Regions from separate parts of the Thermanaeromonas toyohensis ToBE genome, predicted to be linked through region 2. Evidence: riboswitches for the same ligand, from Rfam matches in the RefSeq annotation. Region 2 holds a riboswitch; each other region holds the start of a gene.
The links. Region 2 has a riboswitch for cyclic di-GMP ahead of B9A14_RS12365 (type II secretion system F family protein). Riboswitches for the same ligand answer to the same signal wherever they lie in the genome.

Region 1 (4,910 bases), 1.4 Mb from region 2:
TTTCTGCCACATCTCGGATACGGGCTAAAAGGTCTCCTACAGCCTGATCGATAGCCCTGAAAGCCTCCCCGCAGCGTTGCATAACTTCGGTCCCCTTTTCCACATCCTGGACTCCTTCTTTCATCCCGGCCACTACCCGACCTGTTTCCTTTTGTATCTCCTTTATGAGGCCCACTATCTGATCACTAGCCTGGGCGGACTGCTCGGCTAACTTCCTTACCTCATCAGCTACCACGGCGAAACCGCGACCCTGCTCCCCTGCCCTGGCCGCTTCAATAGCCGCATTCAGGGCTAAAAGATTGGTCTGTTCGGCGATGCCAGAGATGACCCCTACAATTTGACCTATCTGTTGGGACCGTTCTCCTAATGTTTCCACCACCTGGGCCAGGGCCTCCATGCGCTGGGAAATGGCCTCCATCTGCTGGTTAGCTTCTTCCACCGTACGAGCACCTTCAGATGTCTTCTCCGCCACCAACTGGGAGGCCCGGGCCATATCTTCAGCTTGCTGATGTACCCTTTCTACCCGCGCAGCTTGAGCTTCTATAGCTGTGGCCGTTTGGGTGACCTGCTGGGCTTGGTGTTCAGCACCCCGGGCCATCTCCTGGGCCGTTAAAGCTACCTGCCGGGCGGATTCTCCTAATTCCTGAGACATTTGGGCTAAATCCTGGCTTAAGCCTGCCACTTCCCCTGCCATCTCCCTAACCCGCCCAATAAGTTGGCGCAAACTCTGTCCCATAACACTAAAGGCCTGGCTTAACTGTCCTAGCTCATCCCGGGATCTTACTTTTATCTCGGCTGCCGTTAAATCTCCCGCTGCAATTCGCTTAGCATAGGCTACAAGATTAGCTATAGGACGTCCCACCATACGGCTAAATATCAAGGCCACCAGCATTCCTAATATAAAGGCTAAACTTAAGCCCGAATATAGAGTGCTTTTAGCATAGGTCAGTGCCCATTCCAGCTCTGACTTGGCGTTTTCACGCTGAAGCGTCATCTCTTTTTGAACATGGCTACCGATATTGTTAATATTATCCACCGCTGCCCCCATCTGAAAGCTTAAGATGGGCAAAGCAAGCATCCGGTCCTGCTGGCTAGCTTTTAAAATGTTTCCTTTAAAGGTCTCCGTAAAGCTTTTAGCAGCCATGGCCATGGCGGACACAAAGCCCTGGGTCTGGCTGTCTAGCTGTTGGCCTTCCAATTCTTCTTTAGCTTTATTGAAACGTTGGAGAGCTTCCTCAAAGCTTAAAGCATGGGTCTGGGATCCATTAATTATGTAATCGGTTGCGCGCCTATAACCTTCCCAGATAGATAAGGACATGGTAGTAAAAAGCTGGTCTTGCTTCTGGAGGAGTAAAACTTTCCGGGCAGCATGTTCAATACGTTGAAGATTTATATCCACAATCACTACCACAGCCACAAAAACAGCTATAACTAAAAGGAAACCCCCCATGATTTTGGCACCTAGCTTTACGGCACCAAAGTTAAAAATACCCACCGGGAGGGAAAAGGCTCGTTTTTTGCCCTCCCCCCTCCGAAATCTGGGAAACCGCATACCCCGTACCTCCTGCCCCTTAAGTTCTGCAAATTTAAAGGGCTACTCCTATTTTAATGGGTAGCCCCGTTCCACCCACGGCAGCTGGCTGTCATAGCCAGAAACATCTGGCCTTAGACCCTATAGCTTTGCGCCCCCACCTTTCGATGGGTTTGCCCTTGTCGGGGCATCTTATGCACTTTATCTTCCATTATTCGCCTTAATTATACTCTACAGGCCTTACCTCGACAAGATATTTTTTCCAATTTACTTCCCTTTATGCTGGATATAGAAATTCAGAATGCCTTCCAACCACGGGGCCTCTATACGTTCAAAGCGATAATATTCCTGAATATAGCGTAAGGCTTCTTGTAAAGTTTTTACCCCCATCTTCTCTTCCATCTTTAACCAATAAACCGTCCCTTGACGGTAAGTCACCTGGCGATAATCCTTTTCGGAAGTAAAACTTTTAAGCTCTCGATTTAATGCCTCTGAAAGTTCCTCTAAATTTAAGGTTTCCCCTGCTTCAGCTATTATGTCCTCCTTAAGTTGCCTATATAAAACGGGATCGTGTACCCGATAGTAAAGGAGAGTACTATATTCCGCCAGCCCTTCATCTATCCACGATGAAGAAATAGTATCATTGCCTACCAAATTATACCACCACTGGTGAGCAACCTCATGTACAATAACCGGAGGAGTATAACCTTTACGGGTGCTTAAAAAAACTAGTCCTGGGTACTCCATCCCCGAAAGGCCCTCCAAGGGTACCTCAACGAGGTTTAAGTAAGAGTAGGGGTAAGGGCCCCAGTACTCCTTAAAAAAAGCGAAGGCCCCCATCGCTATATCCAAGGTAGAAGTGGGGAGCTGATTGCGAAAGGCCAGGGTTATTAAAGTTTGGTCTATTTGAGCGTATGCTTGCTTCCAGCCTGGCGCAAGGACAAAGGCAAACTCGCGAATGGGTTTTTCGCTCATAAAAGTCCATAAGACTCGCTCTCCTCTTTGCTCCCCTCCAGTAGTTCGCCCGCTGGCCCTAACCATTAAGGAAGGTGGTAATTCCAGCTCTACATTATAATAGGCGGAATCGGCAAAATAAGGATCACCCCAAGCTATTCCCTCCGCCATACCGCGCCAAGCTCCTTTTTCCCGGGGGCTTAAGATAGGATACCATCCTGAAACCATAAAAGTATCCTCCCACACACCTAAACGAGCCGGACGCTGGGGTAAATAAGTAGTAAAAGATATTTCCACTTTTAAAGTCTCTCCAGAAGCCAAGGGTCGGTGAAGGAATACTTCCAACCTGCTTTTCTTCACTATAAAAGAAGCAGGTTTATTATTGAGGACGATCCTCTGGATAGTAAGGGTATTTTCACTCCCCGGCCAGCCATTGGAAGGTAGGTTAAAGAGGAGGTCATAAAGGGGGTAAAAGTAAGGATTCTGGTAGGCCAAGACAAGGTGCCCTACTATAATCCGCTTTTCTGGCTCTAACCTAGCTTTTATTTGATATACTGGATAATAACGGTAATGGGAATCCTTTTTAGATCCGCTACCCCATAGAGGAAGCCGTATTCCTTCGCCGTGCCCCCCAGAAGGAGACCGGCCCAAAGCTGGCATAACCTGCGATAAAGGTAGATAACCACTAGGACCTTGGGCCACGAGACCAAACTCGTTAACTGGCACCCATATCTTCCCTCCCCATTTTATAGGGGGAGGATCCAGGACCACCTGATCGTAGAGAACCTCCGGGGGTGAGCCTATAGGTACGGACCAAGGCCGGAAGACCAACCAATAAAAAGAAAACACAACAGGTACTAAGAAAACTAAAAAAAACCATCTTTTTTGTCTCATGGAGCTTCCCTAGGAAAAATTCGACAAAAAAATAGCTTCTCCTGCCCCAAAGTATAGGCTTTATCCTTAAGCGCATACTAAAACTAAAGATTTTGGGAAAGGCGAGGCCTGGTGAAATTTAACCTTTGGCGTACTAAACCTATTAAGGATCTTTTAAATGAAGCGCGGGATCAGGAAAAACTTAAACGAGAGATGAGCGCAACAGACCTGGTAGCCCTGGGTGTGGGGGCCATCATAGGTACGGGCATTTTCGTCCTCACCGGGGTAGCAGCAGCCAATTATGCTGGGCCAGGTGTGATTTTATCGTTTCTCATCTCTGGTACAGCTGCTGGATTAGCCGCTTTGGTATATGCTGAGCTAGCTTCCATGATCCCTGTAGCTGGGAGTGCCTATACCTATGCTTATGCTGCCTTGGGAGAAATCGTGGCCTGGATCATCGGGTGGAACCTTATTTTAGAATATATGGTGGCAGCTGGAGCCGTAGCTCTGGGTTGGAGTTCTTATTTTACCGATATCCTGCGTTCAGTCGGCATCAATTTACCGGCCTCCCTAATAAGTTCACCCTTACGGGGTGGTATTATAGATCTGCCTGCCATCTTCATCACTGCCTTTGCTACCATAGTAGCCCTCACCGGTACCCGGACCAGCGCTACCACCAATAAGGTAGTAGTAGCTGTAAAAGTCCTGGTTATTTTAGCCTTCCTTGTTCTAGGCTTCCCCCGGGTTAACCCTGCCCACTGGCGGCCCTTTCTCCCCTTTGGTCTCCCCGGTGTAGTACAAGGAGCGTCTATCATCTTTTTTGCCTATATAGGCTTCGATGCTGTTTCCACAGCCGCCGAAGAAGTACGGGATCCGGCCCGGGACCTACCCCGGGGTATAATAGGGTCACTGGCCCTTTCCACCCTGCTTTACATGGCGGTAGCAGCTGTCCTTACTGGGCTCACTAGCTACCCCCGGCTCAACACAGCCTCGCCTGTGACTACGGCCCTTCTGGATGCCGGTATCCGGGGAGCCTCCCTTCTCATCGGGGTAGGTGCCCTGGCGGGTTTAACCAGCGTATTGCTGGTGGGCATTTATGCCCAGAGCCGCATATTCCTGGCTATGGGACGCGACGGGTTACTCCCCCGGGCCTTCGCCTCTGTACACCCTAAGTTCCGGACACCCTGGGTAGCCACCCTGCTAGTAGGGGCAGCTATCGCTTCAATTTCTTCCCTTCTACCTATAGAAATAATCGCCCAGCTGGCCAATGTAGGGACACTATCGGCTTTTATAATAGTATCTATAGGAGTTATAATATTGCGGTATACGCGCCCCGATCTCCCCCGTCCCTTCCAAGTTCCTCTAGCTCCCTGGCTACCCCTCCTCACCATAGCCTTTGCCGGGTACTTATTCATCAATCTTCCTAGGTTAACCTGGATACGTTTCGGAGCCTGGCTCATCCTCGGAATTTTAGTTTATTTTCTCTATGGCTACCGGTATAGCATCTTAGCTAAACAGGAACCAAAAATAAAAAGGCCCACGGGAATACCCG
Region 2 (4,910 bases):
TATGGAGAAAAGGTGGTCCTTCGGATCCTGGATAAGGCTACTATGCTCCTTCCCCTGGATGCCCTCGGATTCCTTCCCAGCACTAGAGAACGCTACGAAAGCCTAATACGTAGCGCTTACGGCATGATCCTTATTACTGGCCCTACGGGAAGCGGCAAGACCACCACCCTATATGCCACCCTTAACGCTTTAAGCTCCCCCGAGAAAAATATCGTTACTATTGAAGATCCAGTGGAATATCTTCTTCCGGGTATCAACCAGGTGGGGGTCAATCCCAAAGCCGGTCTCGATTTTGCTTCCGGTTTAAGGGCTATCCTCAGGCAGGATCCCGATGTGATTATGGTGGGGGAAATTCGGGATCAGGAGACAGCTGATATAGCTGTACGGGCAGCCACCACCGGTCACTTAGTCTTAAGTACTTTACATACTAATGATGCTGCTGGTGCGGTCACACGGCTATTAGATATGGGTATTGAACCCTTCCTTGTGAATTCTTCCTTGATAGGGGTGGTGGCCCAGCGGTTAGTACGCCTCATTTGCCCACGGTGCAAGGAACCTTACGCGCCGGAACAGAGCACAAGTCTTTATGCTTTTCTGGGAGAGGAAGGGGAGGGCCGCATTTTTTACCGCGGGCGTGGGTGCCAGGATTGCAACTATACAGGTTACCAGGGACGGACCGCCATCCAGGAGGTCCTGGTGATGAACGAGGAGATACGCACCCTTGTGGCCGCCAAGGCGCCAGCTACAGAGATTAAGAAAGCGGCCGTTGCTGGAGGCATGGTCACCTTACGCGAAGACGGTCTCCTTAAAGCCAGCCAGGGTTTGACCACGGTAGAGGAAGTTATCCGCGTTTCCCTAGGTGGATTTTAAGATGAGCCAGGTGATTCTGGTGAAGCTAGAAGAAATTTTAAAAGAGGCAGTCCAAAGGGGCGCCTCAGACGTACATCTTACAGTGGGGCTACCTCCTGTGTTCCGGCGGATAGGGAGGCTGGAACCCCAGAAACAATGGCCCATACTTACGGCTTCTGTTTTAGAGGCGCTGGCTAAACAAATTTTGGGGCCCAGGTGGGAGGAATTCCAGAATCGTAAGGAGTTGGATTTGGCTTATTCGCTCCCTGGCCTGGGCCGCTTTCGAGTCAACGTATTCTACCAGCGGGGAAGTGTAGGGGCCGCTATCCGGTTGGTGAATACTATTATTCCCACTTTAGAAGAGCTAGGCTTGCCTCCAGTGGTAGGGGAGCTAGCTGACCAACTCCACGGATTAGTCCTAGTTACCGGGCCTACCGGGAGCGGTAAGAGCACTACCCTGGCGGCCATGATCGATCGTATAAACCAGCGCCGGAGTTGTCATATCATTACTTTAGAAGATCCTATAGAATATTTGCATCAGCACAAGAAAAGCATAGTGAACCAGCGCGAGATAGGGAGCGATTCCCCTTCCTTTGCCAGCGCCTTAAGGGCTGCCCTGCGCCAGGACCCGGATGTTATTTTGGTAGGTGAGATGCGGGATTTGGAGACAGTGGCTACGGCTATTACAGCCGCAGAGACAGGGCACTTGGTTCTGGCTACCCTACATACCAGTAGCGCGGTCCAGAGTATCGACCGCATTATAGATGTCTTCCCGCCCCATCAGCAGGGTCAGATCAGGATCCAGCTAGCCGATACCTTAGTAGGTGTTATTACCCAACAACTTTTGCCCCGGGCTGATGGCCAGGGACGGGTAGTAGCAGTAGAAATACTTATAGCTACTCCTGCAGTGCGCAATCTCATCCGCGAAGGTAAGACCCACCAGATTATTTCCGTGATGCAAACAGGCGGTCGTTTCGGTATGCAGACCATGGAAATGGCTTTAAGGAACCTGGCCGCCAGAGGAATAATTAGCCCTGATTATATAAATCAGCAGGATTTTGGGTGATTTTGGCGAATTAGAAGAATATCCCTGTTTAAGGGCAAACCCGGCGAAAGCCGGGGGCGCAAAGCTACGGGCCTAAGGGTGGTAAGAAGCCTATGGTCGCCGGGCTGCCGGGAGAGTTAAGCTTTTCCTGGAGTGCCGGCACTTTTTATTATGAGGTTCAGGTACAAAGCCAGGGATACTAGCGGAAACCTTATCAAAGGCATCATTGAAGCGGAGAGCGAGCAGCTGGCCGGCCGCCAGTTAAGGAATCAGGGTCTTTTTATAACCGAACTACGGCCTGTAAGAAGCGAGCTGGAGATCAACTTAGGGTTAGATTATTTGAGATTTTTCCTTCTAAAACGAGTTAGCCGTAGGGATTTGGCCCTGTTTTGCCGCCAGCTGGGCACTATGCTGTCGGCGGGTATCCCCATTATCAATGCTTTAAGAACCTTAAGCAGGCAGGCGGATAACCGCTTTTTAAAAGAAAGTATAGATAAGGTACTGGAAGATTTACAGCAAGGGGAGATGTTGCACCAGGCTTTAAGCAAGTCACCCAAGGTATTTCCAGCTATAATGGTCTACTCCGTAGAGGCAGGAGAGATCAGCGGCGCCCTCGATGAAACACTAATACGATTAGCCGAGCATTTTGAGCGGGAACACGAAATAGCAGAAAAGATTAAATCAGCTATGACCTATCCCTTTATTGTCTTTATGGTTTCTTTAGCTTCCATAGCTTTTATGCTCACTTTTGTCTTGCCTATGTTTAGCAATATAATCGGTAACCTGGGCGTACCCCTACCCTGGCCCACCAGAATGGTATTAGGATTAAGCCAATTTTTAAGACGTTGGTGGTTTATGTTTGTGGTAGTAGGAATAGCTTTAGGCTATCTAATCTGGTGGTGGGCTAAAAGGGAGAAAGTGCGCTACGCCCTGGATAAAGTTATATTGCGCCTTCCAGTATTCGGACGCTTAAAACACCAAGCTTTACTTTCCCAGTTTAGCCGTACCCTGGGAACCCTGCTGTACAGCGGAGTACCTATCTTAGAGGCTTTGGAGGTGGTAGAGCGGACAGTAGGGAATCGCATAGTAGCTGAGGCTTTAGCCCTGGCCCAGGAGCAGGTAAGGGATGGGAAGAGTATAGCCTCGCCCCTGGCGGAAAGCGGTGTTTTCCCGCCTATGGTAGTAGAGATGGTTACCGTAGGCGAAGAAACAGGTACTCTAGACGCCCTGCTGGCAAGGCTTGCCGCTTTCTACGACCGCGAAGTAGGCGAGATGGCCAGCCGTCTTTCTTCCCTTATCGAGCCCTTCTTAATTATTGGCCTGGGCGCTGTGGTGGGGTTGATTGTAATATCCGTCCTACTGCCGGTATTCCAGGTGGTAGGAAGCGTGAGGTGATGGGGGAAAACAAAATAATTAGGGTTTATAGACCCCCGCTAAATGGATTAGCTTAAAAAAGAAGGGGAGGAGGATACGATCGTATGCTAAGTAGGTTGAGAAAGTCTTTAAAGAGTGAAAAAGGTTTCACCTTAGTTGAGTTAATGGTCGTTGTAGTGATAATCGGTATTTTAGTGGCTATTGTTTTGCCCCAGTTTATGAAACAAACTGATAGAGCAAGGACAAGTAGAGCGCAAGCTGAACTACAGGCAATGAAGACTCTAATTGAAACATGGGCTATGGATGATAAGAATGGCAAGGCTAAATATCCGTACACTCAAGCTCAGCTGCAGGCTGCTCTTAACGCCGGCGGAATTCAGTGGACTAACCTGAGCGATCCGTGGGGTAACGCTTATAGTTATTATGTTGATACATCGGGCAAGAAAAAGTTCATACTTGCTAGCAATGGGCCTGATGGGAATGCAGGAACTAATGATGACATATTTGTAACGGAAAGTTCTGCTCCGTCTGTGGGGACTTATGTTACGACTGGGTATACTTCTTATGACAGCCTACCACCACAATAAAGTTAATTTGGGTGTACCTAGGGTAATCGAATAAGAGAACCCGATAAAGTTTCAAGAGGAGCTAAAAAGTGCTTGTACTGGGATTTTTTTCAGGTCTCCTCATCGGCAGCTTCCTCAATGTTGTGATACATCGCTTGCCAAGAGGAGAAACAGTAGTTTTCGGTCGCTCATACTGTCCAAAATGTAAAACGGTCCTGGCCTGGTACGATTTAATACCTTTATTTAGCTACGTAATTCTACGAGGTCGCTGCCGCTACTGTCGTGAGAGAATCTCTTTAAGATATCCTCTGGTGGAGTTTTTGACGGGCGCGGTTTTTGCCGCGCTCTTTTTCCGCCTGGGGTTTAGCCTAGTATTGTTCAAATACCTTTGCCTGGCCTCTATACTGATCGCTGCCTCTTTTATCGACACGGAGTATTATTTGATACCCAATCGCCTTATTTTTACTGCCCTGGTTATCGGAGGAGGATTCTTGCTGTCGAATATTGAAATAACAATTGGGTCAGGGCTCCTGGGGGCCCTTTCGGCAGGCGGCCTGTTGTTACTCCTAAACATAGTCAGCAGGGGCAATGTGGGTGGTGGTGATATAAAGCTGGCCGCGGTGCTGGGGCTGTTTCTGGGTTGGCCTCTGGGGTTTTTGGCTGTTCTTTTGGGACTATTTCTGGCTGGGACCGTCGGATTTTTCTTGCTGGCAGCCCGGATAAAGGGGCGCAAAGATCCTTTGCCCTTAGCCCCTTTTTTAAGTGCAGGCGCTTGCATAGCCTTTTTTGGGGGTCCTTCCATCCTGTACTGGTATTTAAGCCGCTTTTGGATCGGCTGAACGGCAGTATTCTTAGGGTACTAGAAAGGCAGGGGCAGCTATCTTGACCAAAAAGGCGAGCGAAGGCTTTACTCTAGTGGAAATAGCTTTAGTTGTGGCCCTGATGGGCATAGTGCTAAGCATAAGCCTTCCTTCTCTTAGCAAGCCCCTGGCTTATTACCGCCTTAAGGTAGCTGCCGAACAGCTAGCCCAGGATCTACGCGAAGCCCAGCAAACGGCCCTTAATGAGGAGAGCAG
Region 3 (4,910 bases), 450 kb from region 2:
TCCAGCGTTTTGTTTATACTTCTGCCGTACCAGGCCAGGTTCTCGCCCGCAAGCATCCTGCTCAACCTGGAAAACCTGGCCGGGATCTAAAAGGAAATATAATCCTTCCCCCCGAACCCCAAGATGTAGCCTTGAAAGCTGGGGAGGGCACTACATTAACAAAGGAAGGATTAGAAGTTGTAGCTGCCAAACCAGGTAGGCCGGTAGCCATCCATATACCTAGAGGAATGGAGATAAAGATCATTAATGTATTGCATCACGATGAAGACGTCGATAAGTCCTCTGGTCACATCATATTTGCAGGCGATATTATAGTCAAGGGTAATGTACTAGAGGGGATGCGGGTCGAAGCGGGAGAAAGCGCCGTCATAGAGGGCACGGTTTCTGGAGCCAGTATCAAAGCCCAGGATTCTGTAGTGATCAAGGGCAACGTCCACGCTTCAACTATAATCGCTGGAGAGAAGTTCGCTCTCCTAAGGAACGGTCTTCCCCTCCTAAAGAGGATATCATCTCAGATAGAAGAGCTATTTCTGGCCCTCAACCAGCTTAAAGAGAAGTACACAGGAAGCACCATCGGCCCTTTAGTCAAATTGTTGCTTGAACGGAAGTATCCTGGTATTCCAGCATCTATTCAGGTCCTTAGAGAGTACGTCAAGAAGCTCCCCTTTGAGTATCCTCCCCTCACCCGGTTTTTAAATAACATGGAGTATAAGTTAGTACGCCTACCCCTTGCCATAGTCAGCATCGAAGAGATAGAGGAACTGTACAATGAGGCTATGGAATTGCTAGGCCATATTCAAATCCAGGACAAAACAGAAAACGGCAACGTGACTGTGGGCTATGTGCTTAACTCCAAAATTATCGCCTCAGGAAGCGTAACTGTAAGCCGTATAGGTTGTGACAATTCTTATATCGAAGCAGGAAAAAAGGTTATAATCCATGGCGCCTTTAGAGGCGGGGAAATAAAGGCAGGAGAGGATGTGTACGTAAGGGAACTGGGCACCCGGGGCGGAGCCAAAAGTACAGTCACGGTACAGGAAAAAGGCGTAGTCACTATCGAACATGCCTATGAAAATAGTTTTGTAAAAATAGGTGTCCGAATCTATCCCTTCACCAGGGAAGAAAGAAAAATAAGGCTTCGCCTTAACGCGGAAGGTGAAATAGATGTTATACCTTGGAGGTAAAAGAGCTTGGATTCAGGGCGGCCAAAATACCTGCGGTTTTTCGACAAATTTCTCCTTGATCTTCAAACAATGCAAGGGATAATTTTAACTTAAAAAGAGGATTTTTAGACATAATGTCGAATAAAATAACAGCAAAATAAAATAAGAGATAAGGGCTGAGTAAGTTAGAAGGCTACAGGAAAGGTACGTTATCTGCACCGAGAAGGGCAAACCGTTCGAAAGGGCGGGGCGCAAAGTCATGGGCCTAAGGCGGGATCTAAGCTAAGGCTGCCAGGCTGCCGGTGCATCGAGGTAGGAGGGAGCAGAAACGTGCTCCCTTTTATTTTAAGCTTATTTTAAGCCTAATTTTAGATTTAAGTTTATTTAACTTAAAGCAAGATAAGTCATAACTACCAAAAATTAAGAAGGAGGCAACACCTATGGCTATTACCTCTACCAAAACATTAGAACCTTTACCTACGGGCAGCCGAGGGGTATATAGGGATACTTCTAAGACTGAACTAGTAAAGGAGGGAGATAAGAAAGAGATAGAAGCGCGCAGGAGGCAGGCTCGAACCTTTGCCAAGCAGCAACAGATAGCTGAGCGGATAGCTAGTGCAACAGAACAACTTTCTTCTGGAGTTGAACAGGCTTCAAGTGCTGTAGAAGAATTGCGCAGCGCTATGGAACAAATAGCCAGCGGAGCTCAGGAGGCTAGCAGTGCTACCGAGCAGTCTTTGGCTGCCATACAGGTTATTGGCGAGGCGGCGAAAATCTCTGTAAAGCAGGCACGGGAGTCGCTGTCCCGTTGTGAAGCCATAAGGGATTTAGTAAACCGCACATCTCAAGACATCGAAGAACTGATCCAAGGTGTAGACGATAGCGCTGCTAGAAGCGAAGAATCGGCCAGACTGGTGGCAAGGCTGGAAGAAGAAGCGGCCAAGATTGGTGAGATTGTTAGGACTGTCGTAAGGATCGCTGACCAAACTAACCTTTTGGCTCTAAATGCTGCGATTGAGGCCGCACGGGCTGGGGAACACGGCCGTGGTTTTGCCGTAGTAGCCGACGAAGTAAGGACCCTGGCAGAAACTTCCGAGAAAGCAGCCAGTGATATACGGAAGATAGTGGATAGCGTGCAAGAAGATGTACGGATAGTGGCGGAAGCTATTAATAAAGCAGCCGAGGTAGCTAGAGGTGAAACAGAAAAGGGCAAAGTTATAACTGATGAGCTTAAGAAGATAGCTAGCTCCGTAGTCAACGTAGTAGAGAGTGCAACTAGGATCGAACAGCTAATTACTGAAGTAGAAAAGGCAGTGGCTGAATTCCAAAAGGGAAGCGAGCAAATAGCAGCTACTGCTGAAGAGCAAGCCAGCGCAACTGAGCAAGCTTTACAAGGGGTTGAGCAGCAGGCCCATGCGCTGGCCGAGATAAGTGCTAGTACCAATAATTTAGCAGATCTAGCTGATACGCTTAAGCATTCAACTGATATCGTTAAATCAGCCGAGTCTCTTGCAGCAGCAGCGGAAGAATTATCCTCAGCAATTGAAGAGGCCAGCCGTTCAGCAGAAGAGATCAACGCAGCTCTAAATCAAATAGCGAAGTCGGCAGAGCAACAGGCTTCGGCTTCCGAAGAAGCCTCTAGTGCTATCAAACAAATAGAAAGATCCATGGGGGTAATTGCCAAGGAAGCAGAAGAGTCTAAAGTAGCAACACAGGAGCTTAATGACCTGCTGGCTGCTAATAAAGTAAGGGTGAATGAGCTTATTGAAGGCATAAGACGGGCGGCATCGACTAACCTTGAGAACGTACAGAAGGTCAACCAACTTGAGCGAAACGCCCGGATGATAGATAAAATAGTGGATACAATTGCCAGCGTAAGTATCCAGACCAACATGCTGGCTGTAAGCGGAGCTATAGAAGCGGCGAGGGCAGGAGAGTACGGTAAAGGGTTTGCCGTGGTGGCCTCAGATATCCGCAACCTTGCCCAAGAGAGTGCCCGTAACGCTGAACAGATTAAAGAAATGGTAAAAGGTATCCAGGAGCAGATAATGAATGTCCTCCGGGACATTACTACCATCGGAGAAGTTGTTCAGAAAGAAGCTGAAAAAGCCCAGAAAACAGTCGCTGACCTCGATGCCATTGAAGCTGACATGCGAGTAGTGCTTGAAGGAGTACAGATAGTCAAGAAGCAGGCCGACGAAAGCCTGTTAAGGGTGGAAGAAACAGCCAAAGGGGTAGAGCAGATAGCCACGTCTGCTCAAGAGGCCAGTAAAGCTGCCCAAGAAGCAGCCACAGCTAGCCGGCAGCAGGCGGAAGGTATGAAGGAACTCGCCCAGGCCATAGAAGAGATTGCGGCTTTGGCGGATGAGCTCCAGCAAGGTTAACGAAGGATAGGCGAGCGAGGAGGAAGGTATATGGCAGCGATCAGGGGGTCAGCCACAAGCCTTGACCAATATGTAATATTTCGTTTAGGCGAGGAAAGCTTCGGGATAGGTATAGAGTACCTTCAAGAGATCATCCGCGTTCCCCAAGTAGTAAAGGTACCTCTGACGCCCCCGTATATGCGGGGGCTCGCTAACCTAAGGGGCAATATTCTTCCAATTTATGACACCCGCTTGCGTTTAGGCATAAGCGGAAGAGATGATATGGAAACCAACCGTGTTATAGTGGTTAATATAGGTGGAAAGCAAGCAGGGTACATCGTTGATCGAGTAGACGGGGTAGTAGATATACCGAGGGAAGCTATAGAGGAATTTCGAGAAAAAGGAGATACTGCAGGATATGTTACCAGAGCAGCACGTATGGGCGAGGGTAAACTCGTCCTCCTCTTAGAGATGGACCAAATGCTAAAAGATATAGGCCTTGATGAAGAAGGAGTAGCGCTCCTTAACGAAGCTAAAGGACATAGGAACCAAAGCTCGAAGGAAGAAGGAAGTAAAAGCCAAGAAAAGGAGCAACAGTTTCTGACCTTCCGGGTAGGGAAAGAAGAATACGCCTTAGATATCGCTGATGTTCAAGAGATAGTACACCTATCAGAAACCTGGAACGTAATCCCTGATGCCCCTCCTTATGTACTTGGACTAGTATCCCTCCGGGACCGGGTCTTGCCCCTCATCAGTATGAGGCAGCTCTTTGGTCTTAAGAACGGTGAGGCTACAGGCGGGAGAATTGTAGTTGTATATGTAGGTAAGGGAAAAAGTGTGGCGGTTGGACTAGTAGTAGATAGTGTGGCTGAAGTCTTGAGGGTAACCGAAGAGCTATTGGAGCCTGTTCCTGATATAGTACGCCATGCTGGAGACGAGTTTACTGCTATATGTCGCCTATCCGACGACCGAATGCTGTTTGTGCTTGATGCCTCTAAATTGCTTCAGGATGCGTATTTCTTAAGGAGATGGGAAGAAGGGAAGAAAGAAGATATCCGGGCAGTTAACCGGAAACTACTGGAAGAGGAGAGACAGCTTGTTACCTTTGTATTGGGAGAGGAGGAGTTCGCTCTACCTATAGAGAGTGTGCGCGAGATAATCCGCGCGGGATATATAACTGCAGTCCCCAGGACACCAGATTTCGTAAAGGGAATATTAAACCTCCGGGGAAGCATAATCCCCATTATCGACCTTAGGCGTAAGTTTGACTATGCTGAAAGGGAAATAGATGAACAAGTTCGGATTCTCATCTGCGAAGGGGATGCCTCTCTAGTAGGTCTAATGGTCGATGGGGTAAAAGAAGTGGCTAAGATAAGCGCAAATA
Region 4 (4,910 bases), 960 kb from region 2:
GTAGATTTCCCTATCCCAGGCGCGCCTCCCACCAGGACCAGGGAACCGGGTACTAAACCCCCGCCTAAGACACGATCCCATTCTTTAAGGCCAGTACAGAGGCGCTCACCCTCTAGTCGCGGGGCCTCCGTCAAAGCCACAGGAGGTGTACCTACCGGTTGGGGACTACCTTTAAGGCCCATACGTGAAGTTATAGGCTGCGTTTCCGGGACCAGCGTATCCCAAGACCCACAGGCCGGGCAACGCCCAAGCCAGCTTGCGCTTTCATAACCACAAACCTGGCAGATAAATTTAACCTTTACCTTGGCCAGTACGGACATCCCCCTTTAGGCGCCCTGTCCAGCCCGCGGCCGACGCCGGTGCCAGCCTAAAAATTCCTTTACCCTGGTAACCGTAAGGTTAAGTATCTGGTCCTCGTTTATTCCTGCACCCCGCACTACCTGCCAGGCCCGCATGAAATTACCCACAGCCGTAAATACATGGGCATCGCTAGATAATACTACAGGAGCCTTATATTTCTTAGCTAACTGGGCCAAGAGTTGGCAACGGGGTAGGCTCCCCGGGCGACTATAGAAAAAGGAATTATTGTTAAATTCTAGGGCCTTACGGTTAGCTGCTGCGGCCTGGGCGATAGCCTCCAGATCCAAGGGAAAATCCGGATTCCCTGGATGGACCAGAACATGTACGTGGGGATTGGCCAAGACAGCCAAAGCTGCACGGGTGTATTCTTCTTGGGAACGGCCATCAAAGCCTGTAGCTACATGAAAGCCAGCGAGCACTATATCGAGCTTTTCTAAAAGGTTTTCCGGTATATCCAAGTGGCCTTCTTCATCGATAATATTAGCCTCTACCCCCCTTAATATCTCTACTTCCCCTATTTTACGGGGTAACGAAATTAAATTGTGGAAATAATATTCATGGGGTCCTCCGGGCATAGCCAGGCCGTGATCGGTGATGGCTATCATTTTTAACCCCTTGGCCTGGGCTGCTTCCGCAAGCTCCTTAACTGTGCTATAAGCGTGGCCGCTGGCTATAGTGTGGGTATGAAGATCGGCCTCGCAATACATCTTTTTCCGCTCCTTTACTTTTAAATGCGATTTTCTATCTACAAGTATAGCGCAAAGACAATACCTTGTCCTTCTGTTTAACAAAAATTTAGCAAAGAGATTTTGCTTTAGAATAAATATTATCCTATGCTCCGGGTAATAATAATAGCGTCAGGGTCCATAAGGGCCGAGCCCAGGAGATGGCCGGGTCCGCAAGGGCTCGGCCATCTCCGGCCAAAGGTCGGTACCGGGTCAAAAAGGCTCGGTACCGGCTGGCGGGAAGATCAAGGATAAGTCCGTCAAGGCTTGCCCCTAGTCCGAAGGATTAGGGGCAGGTCGGCAAGGATGATCCTTGGTCGAGCTAAGACAATTTAAGGTGCCGCAGGCAACCTTTAAAGGCTAGAGGTCGAACAAGATCGAGAGACCTTGTTCGGCTTCTCAGGTACTTTAAATTGTCGAGCTAAGGTTAGCATAGGTTCCGTAAGGGTCTATACCCGCCGAAAGGCTGGTATGGGCTCTGTAGGGATGTGTGTTAGCCGGTGTTAAGGTCCTTATGGGCTCTTTAAAAGGAAGGCCGCAAGATCGCGGCCTTCTTTGCTTTTGTTTTGGCAAGGTAAAAAAACGCCCAGAGAAATCTCTGGGCTAAGCTTAAGGTTTATATAAAAAAGGAGGTCAGAGGACGCTTGTAGTAAAGGGCTAGCGGGCTGTTCATTGATATCATAACTCATTACTGTTAAGTTTCCGTGTTGTTACGTTTAAGATCAGATTAATTTTTTCCGGTCTTAAGACCTGCCGGCCCTTAAGGAACCCTGCAGTAAGGGAAAAAAAGGCCTCTACAACTTGAGGATCAAATTGGCTACCACTACATTCCTCTAGCTCCCGCAGGGCTGCGCTTAAGCCGCGGGCTTCTTGGTAAGGCCGCCGTGAGGTCATGGCGTCAAAGGCATCAGCCAGGGCTATTATCCTAGCTCCTAGGGGTATCTTCGTGCGGGATAGCCCATAATAACCCCTACCATCCCATCTTTCATGGTGGTAAAGGATTATTTCCTTAATAGGCTGCCAAGGAAAGGTATCCGGTAGAAGGTGGCACCCTTCCTCCGGGTGTTTATACATCTTTTCCCACTCCGCAGGGGTAAGCTGACCCTTCTTATGTAATATAGCCCGGGGAATTTTGAGTTTGCCGATATCGTGAAATAGAGCGCCTAAAAAAATCTTCTCCACTTCTTGGTACTCTAATCCAAGCTCCATGGCTACCTGGCGAGCAGTAACGGCTACATGCAGGCAATGGTAGTAAGTGAGGCGCGAATGTCTAAACAAATCCTCAAGCAATGCGCTAACGGCGTAGGCGTCCACTTAAGGACATCCTCTCTTAAATTCTTTTTAATAAAACAAAATAACCTTGCTTCAGAGCAAGGCTCGCCAGGGTCACTTATACCCCTTAAGAGCTGGCAGCCTGGCGATCATAGCCTCCCTTTAGAGGAGCTAACCCCTTAAAGGGAAAAGCCTTAGACCCATGGCTTTGTGCCCCTGCCTTTCGACAGGTTTACCCTGAAGCAGCTCTTATTTCGAGATTTTTTTTGTGGTGGTAAATTTGTTCGACGCCGTTAGCCAAAATCCTCCTTAATCTGGTAGATTCCCACTCTTTCCCACAAAAATATCCAGTTCTAGCTCCCGGGCTAAAAGATACAGATATTTTTTAGCGCAGCGGCGACAGAGGGTCTGCCCCCAAACCTGTATTAAATCCACCTCACAACCGCAAAAAGTGCAAGCCCGCTGGGGGAATCCCTTGCGGATATACCACTGTCCGTCCTCCCGGAGGAGAAACTCTACTTCTTCCCCCGCCCGGATCTCTAGTTGCTGCCTCATTTCAGTGGGTAAAGTAACCCTACCCTTCTCATCCACCACCCGACGGTAAACTATCTCCCGGGACCCTCCTAAAGTCCCCACTACCTTACCTTCTCGTAACTCCTTCACCCCCTTCCTCCCCTTCGGCTATAGGGAGTATAAAGTAAAAGGTACTACCTTGCCCTACTTGACTATGGACTCCTACCGTCCCACCATGGGATTCTACCATATGCTTTACAATAGATAACCCCAAGCCTGTACCCCCAAGTTCCCGGGAACGGGCCTTATCCACCCGGTAAAACCGTTCAAAGACCCGAGGCAAGCTTTCCTTCGGGATCCCTATGCCGGTATCCCGCACCTCCACCCGTATCTTAGATCCTTCCCGCTCTGCAGCTACAGTTACCGAACCACCCCTCGGAGTATATTTGATCCCGTTATCTAAAAGGTTAAGGAGAACCTGTTCTAGAAAGTTTTCCGGGAACTTCAAAAGGGGAAGGTCGGGAGGAAGTTCTACTTTAAGTTCCACTCCTTTGTCCTGTGCCAGGGGCCCTACCACCTCCAGGACCCGGCTTAAGGTTTCCTTTAGAGAGGCTCCCTTAACCACCTTTTCTGGTTTCTGGTGTTCAAGCCGGGAAAGGGTGAGGAGATCCTCTATTAACTGCTGCAAACGCTGGGCCTCACTATTTATGATGGTTAAAAAGCGGCGGCTTATCTTCTCATCCTCCAGGGCCCCTTCTAGCAAGGTCTCTACAAAACCCCGGATAGAAGTCAAGGGGGTTCTAAGCTCGTGGGATACATTGGCCACAAATTCAGTGCGCATCTGTTCCAAACGCCTCAGTTCCGTAATATCCCGGATGGAAAGAACTGCCCCTACTATCCTGCCCTGTTCAGTAGTTATGGGAGCACCGTGGACTTTAAATACCCGGGAAGAGGTTGGAAATAAACGAAGTTCAGCCTCCCGTGTCTCCCCTTTATCCAAAATATCCTTGGCGAGGCTATCCATCTCATGGTTACGGATCACCTCCAGAAGATACTTGCGCACCACCTCGTCCTCTCTTTTCTTAAGCATCTCTTCTGCTGCAGGGTTCACAAACATCACCCGGCCCACCTGGTCCACTGCCACTACGGCATCCGTAAGACTAGCTAATATAGCCTTAATTTTATTCCTTTCACCCGAAATCTCCCGGATGTTGTTACGGAGGCGGTCCACCATATCATTAAGGTGTTTGGCTAAAATCCCCAGCTCATCATCCCTCTCTACCTCGATGCGCTGTTCTAGGTCACCAGCAGCTATCTTGCGGGTTATAGGGAGCATAGCCTCTAGAGGGGATAAAAAGTTGCAGCAAAGCCGGTAAACCCCCACACCTATTACCAGCAAGAAGCCTATAAGGAATACCCACCCCTGGCCAGAAAGGATAAGGGGGATCCCCTGGCCCTGGGGCCCTAGGATAAAACGTATGGCCCAATAGATAAAAAATAAAACAAAAAATATCCAACCAGTAATATTAACAGCCATTTTGCGGGCCAGGCGCTTCAATTTCTCCACCTCATCCCTTATTCTCTACGAGTACCTGGGCTACCTCCACTACCTGAGGATCGAATTGGGTCCCTGCTCCTTGACGGAGGCGTTCCAAGGCTTCCTGGGGTGTCCGGATAGGCTGGTAGGGACGCCGTGAGGTCATGGCGTCAAAGGCATCTGCCACAGCGAGGATACGGGAGGGTAAGGGTATTTCTTCTCCTTTTAAGCCGTAGGGGTATCCCTTCCCATCATACCTTTCGTGATGTAACCCCGCTATCTCGGCTAATTCCCTTAGGCCGGAGACTTGCTTAAGCAAGGCTATGGTACGTGTGGGGTGCCGCCTTACCACCTCAAGCTCATGAGGGTCTAAAGGACCAGGCTTATCCAGGACCGAGCGAGGAACAGCCACTTTCCCGAAATCGTGCAATAAACTAGCTATCTCCAGTTTCTCCCTCTCCTCCTCTTTAAGCCCCAGAGCTTTAGCTAGTTTCAGGGCATAA

Region 1: another riboswitch for cyclic di-GMP. It lies ahead of B9A14_RS04680 (methyl-accepting chemotaxis protein); the one in region 2 lies ahead of B9A14_RS12365 (type II secretion system F family protein).
Region 3: another riboswitch for cyclic di-GMP. It lies ahead of B9A14_RS10050 (methyl-accepting chemotaxis protein); the one in region 2 lies ahead of B9A14_RS12365 (type II secretion system F family protein).
Region 4: another riboswitch for cyclic di-GMP. It lies ahead of B9A14_RS00070 (HD-GYP domain-containing protein); the one in region 2 lies ahead of B9A14_RS12365 (type II secretion system F family protein).

What each region holds. Positions count from the first base shown of each region.
Region 1 is NZ_LT838272.1:960,199-965,108, reverse strand. It holds gene B9A14_RS04680 (methyl-accepting chemotaxis protein) at 1-1,552, opposite strand, end outside; cyclic di-GMP riboswitch class I at 1,629-1,719, opposite strand; gene B9A14_RS04675 (M1 family aminopeptidase) at 1,799-3,211, opposite strand; gene B9A14_RS04670 (amino acid permease) at 3,491-4,910, shown strand, end outside.
Region 2 is NZ_LT838272.1:2,385,113-2,390,022, reverse strand. It holds gene B9A14_RS12375 (GspE/PulE family protein) at 1-870, shown strand, start outside; gene B9A14_RS12370 (type IV pilus twitching motility protein PilT) at 872-1,915, shown strand; cyclic di-GMP riboswitch class I at 1,939-2,027, shown strand; gene B9A14_RS12365 (type II secretion system F family protein) at 2,066-3,289, shown strand; gene B9A14_RS12360 (type II secretion system protein GspG) at 3,373-3,855, shown strand; gene B9A14_RS12355 (prepilin peptidase) at 3,924-4,673, shown strand; gene B9A14_RS12350 (GspH/FimT family pseudopilin) at 4,717-4,910, shown strand, end outside.
Region 3 is NZ_LT838272.1:1,939,941-1,944,850, reverse strand. It holds gene B9A14_RS10055 (FapA family protein) at 1-1,184, shown strand, start outside; cyclic di-GMP riboswitch class I at 1,380-1,467, shown strand; gene B9A14_RS10050 (methyl-accepting chemotaxis protein) at 1,604-3,547, shown strand; gene B9A14_RS10045 (chemotaxis protein CheW) at 3,578-4,910, shown strand, end outside.
Region 4 is NZ_LT838272.1:12,708-17,617, reverse strand. It holds gene radA (DNA repair protein RadA) at 1-311, opposite strand, end outside; gene B9A14_RS00075 (phosphatase) at 327-1,067, opposite strand; gene B9A14_RS00070 (HD-GYP domain-containing protein) at 1,764-2,399, opposite strand; cyclic di-GMP riboswitch class I at 2,491-2,604, opposite strand; gene B9A14_RS00065 (AbrB/MazE/SpoVT family DNA-binding domain-containing protein) at 2,667-3,020, opposite strand; gene pnpS (two-component system histidine kinase PnpS) at 2,998-4,407, opposite strand; gene B9A14_RS00055 (HD-GYP domain-containing protein) at 4,439-4,910, opposite strand, start outside.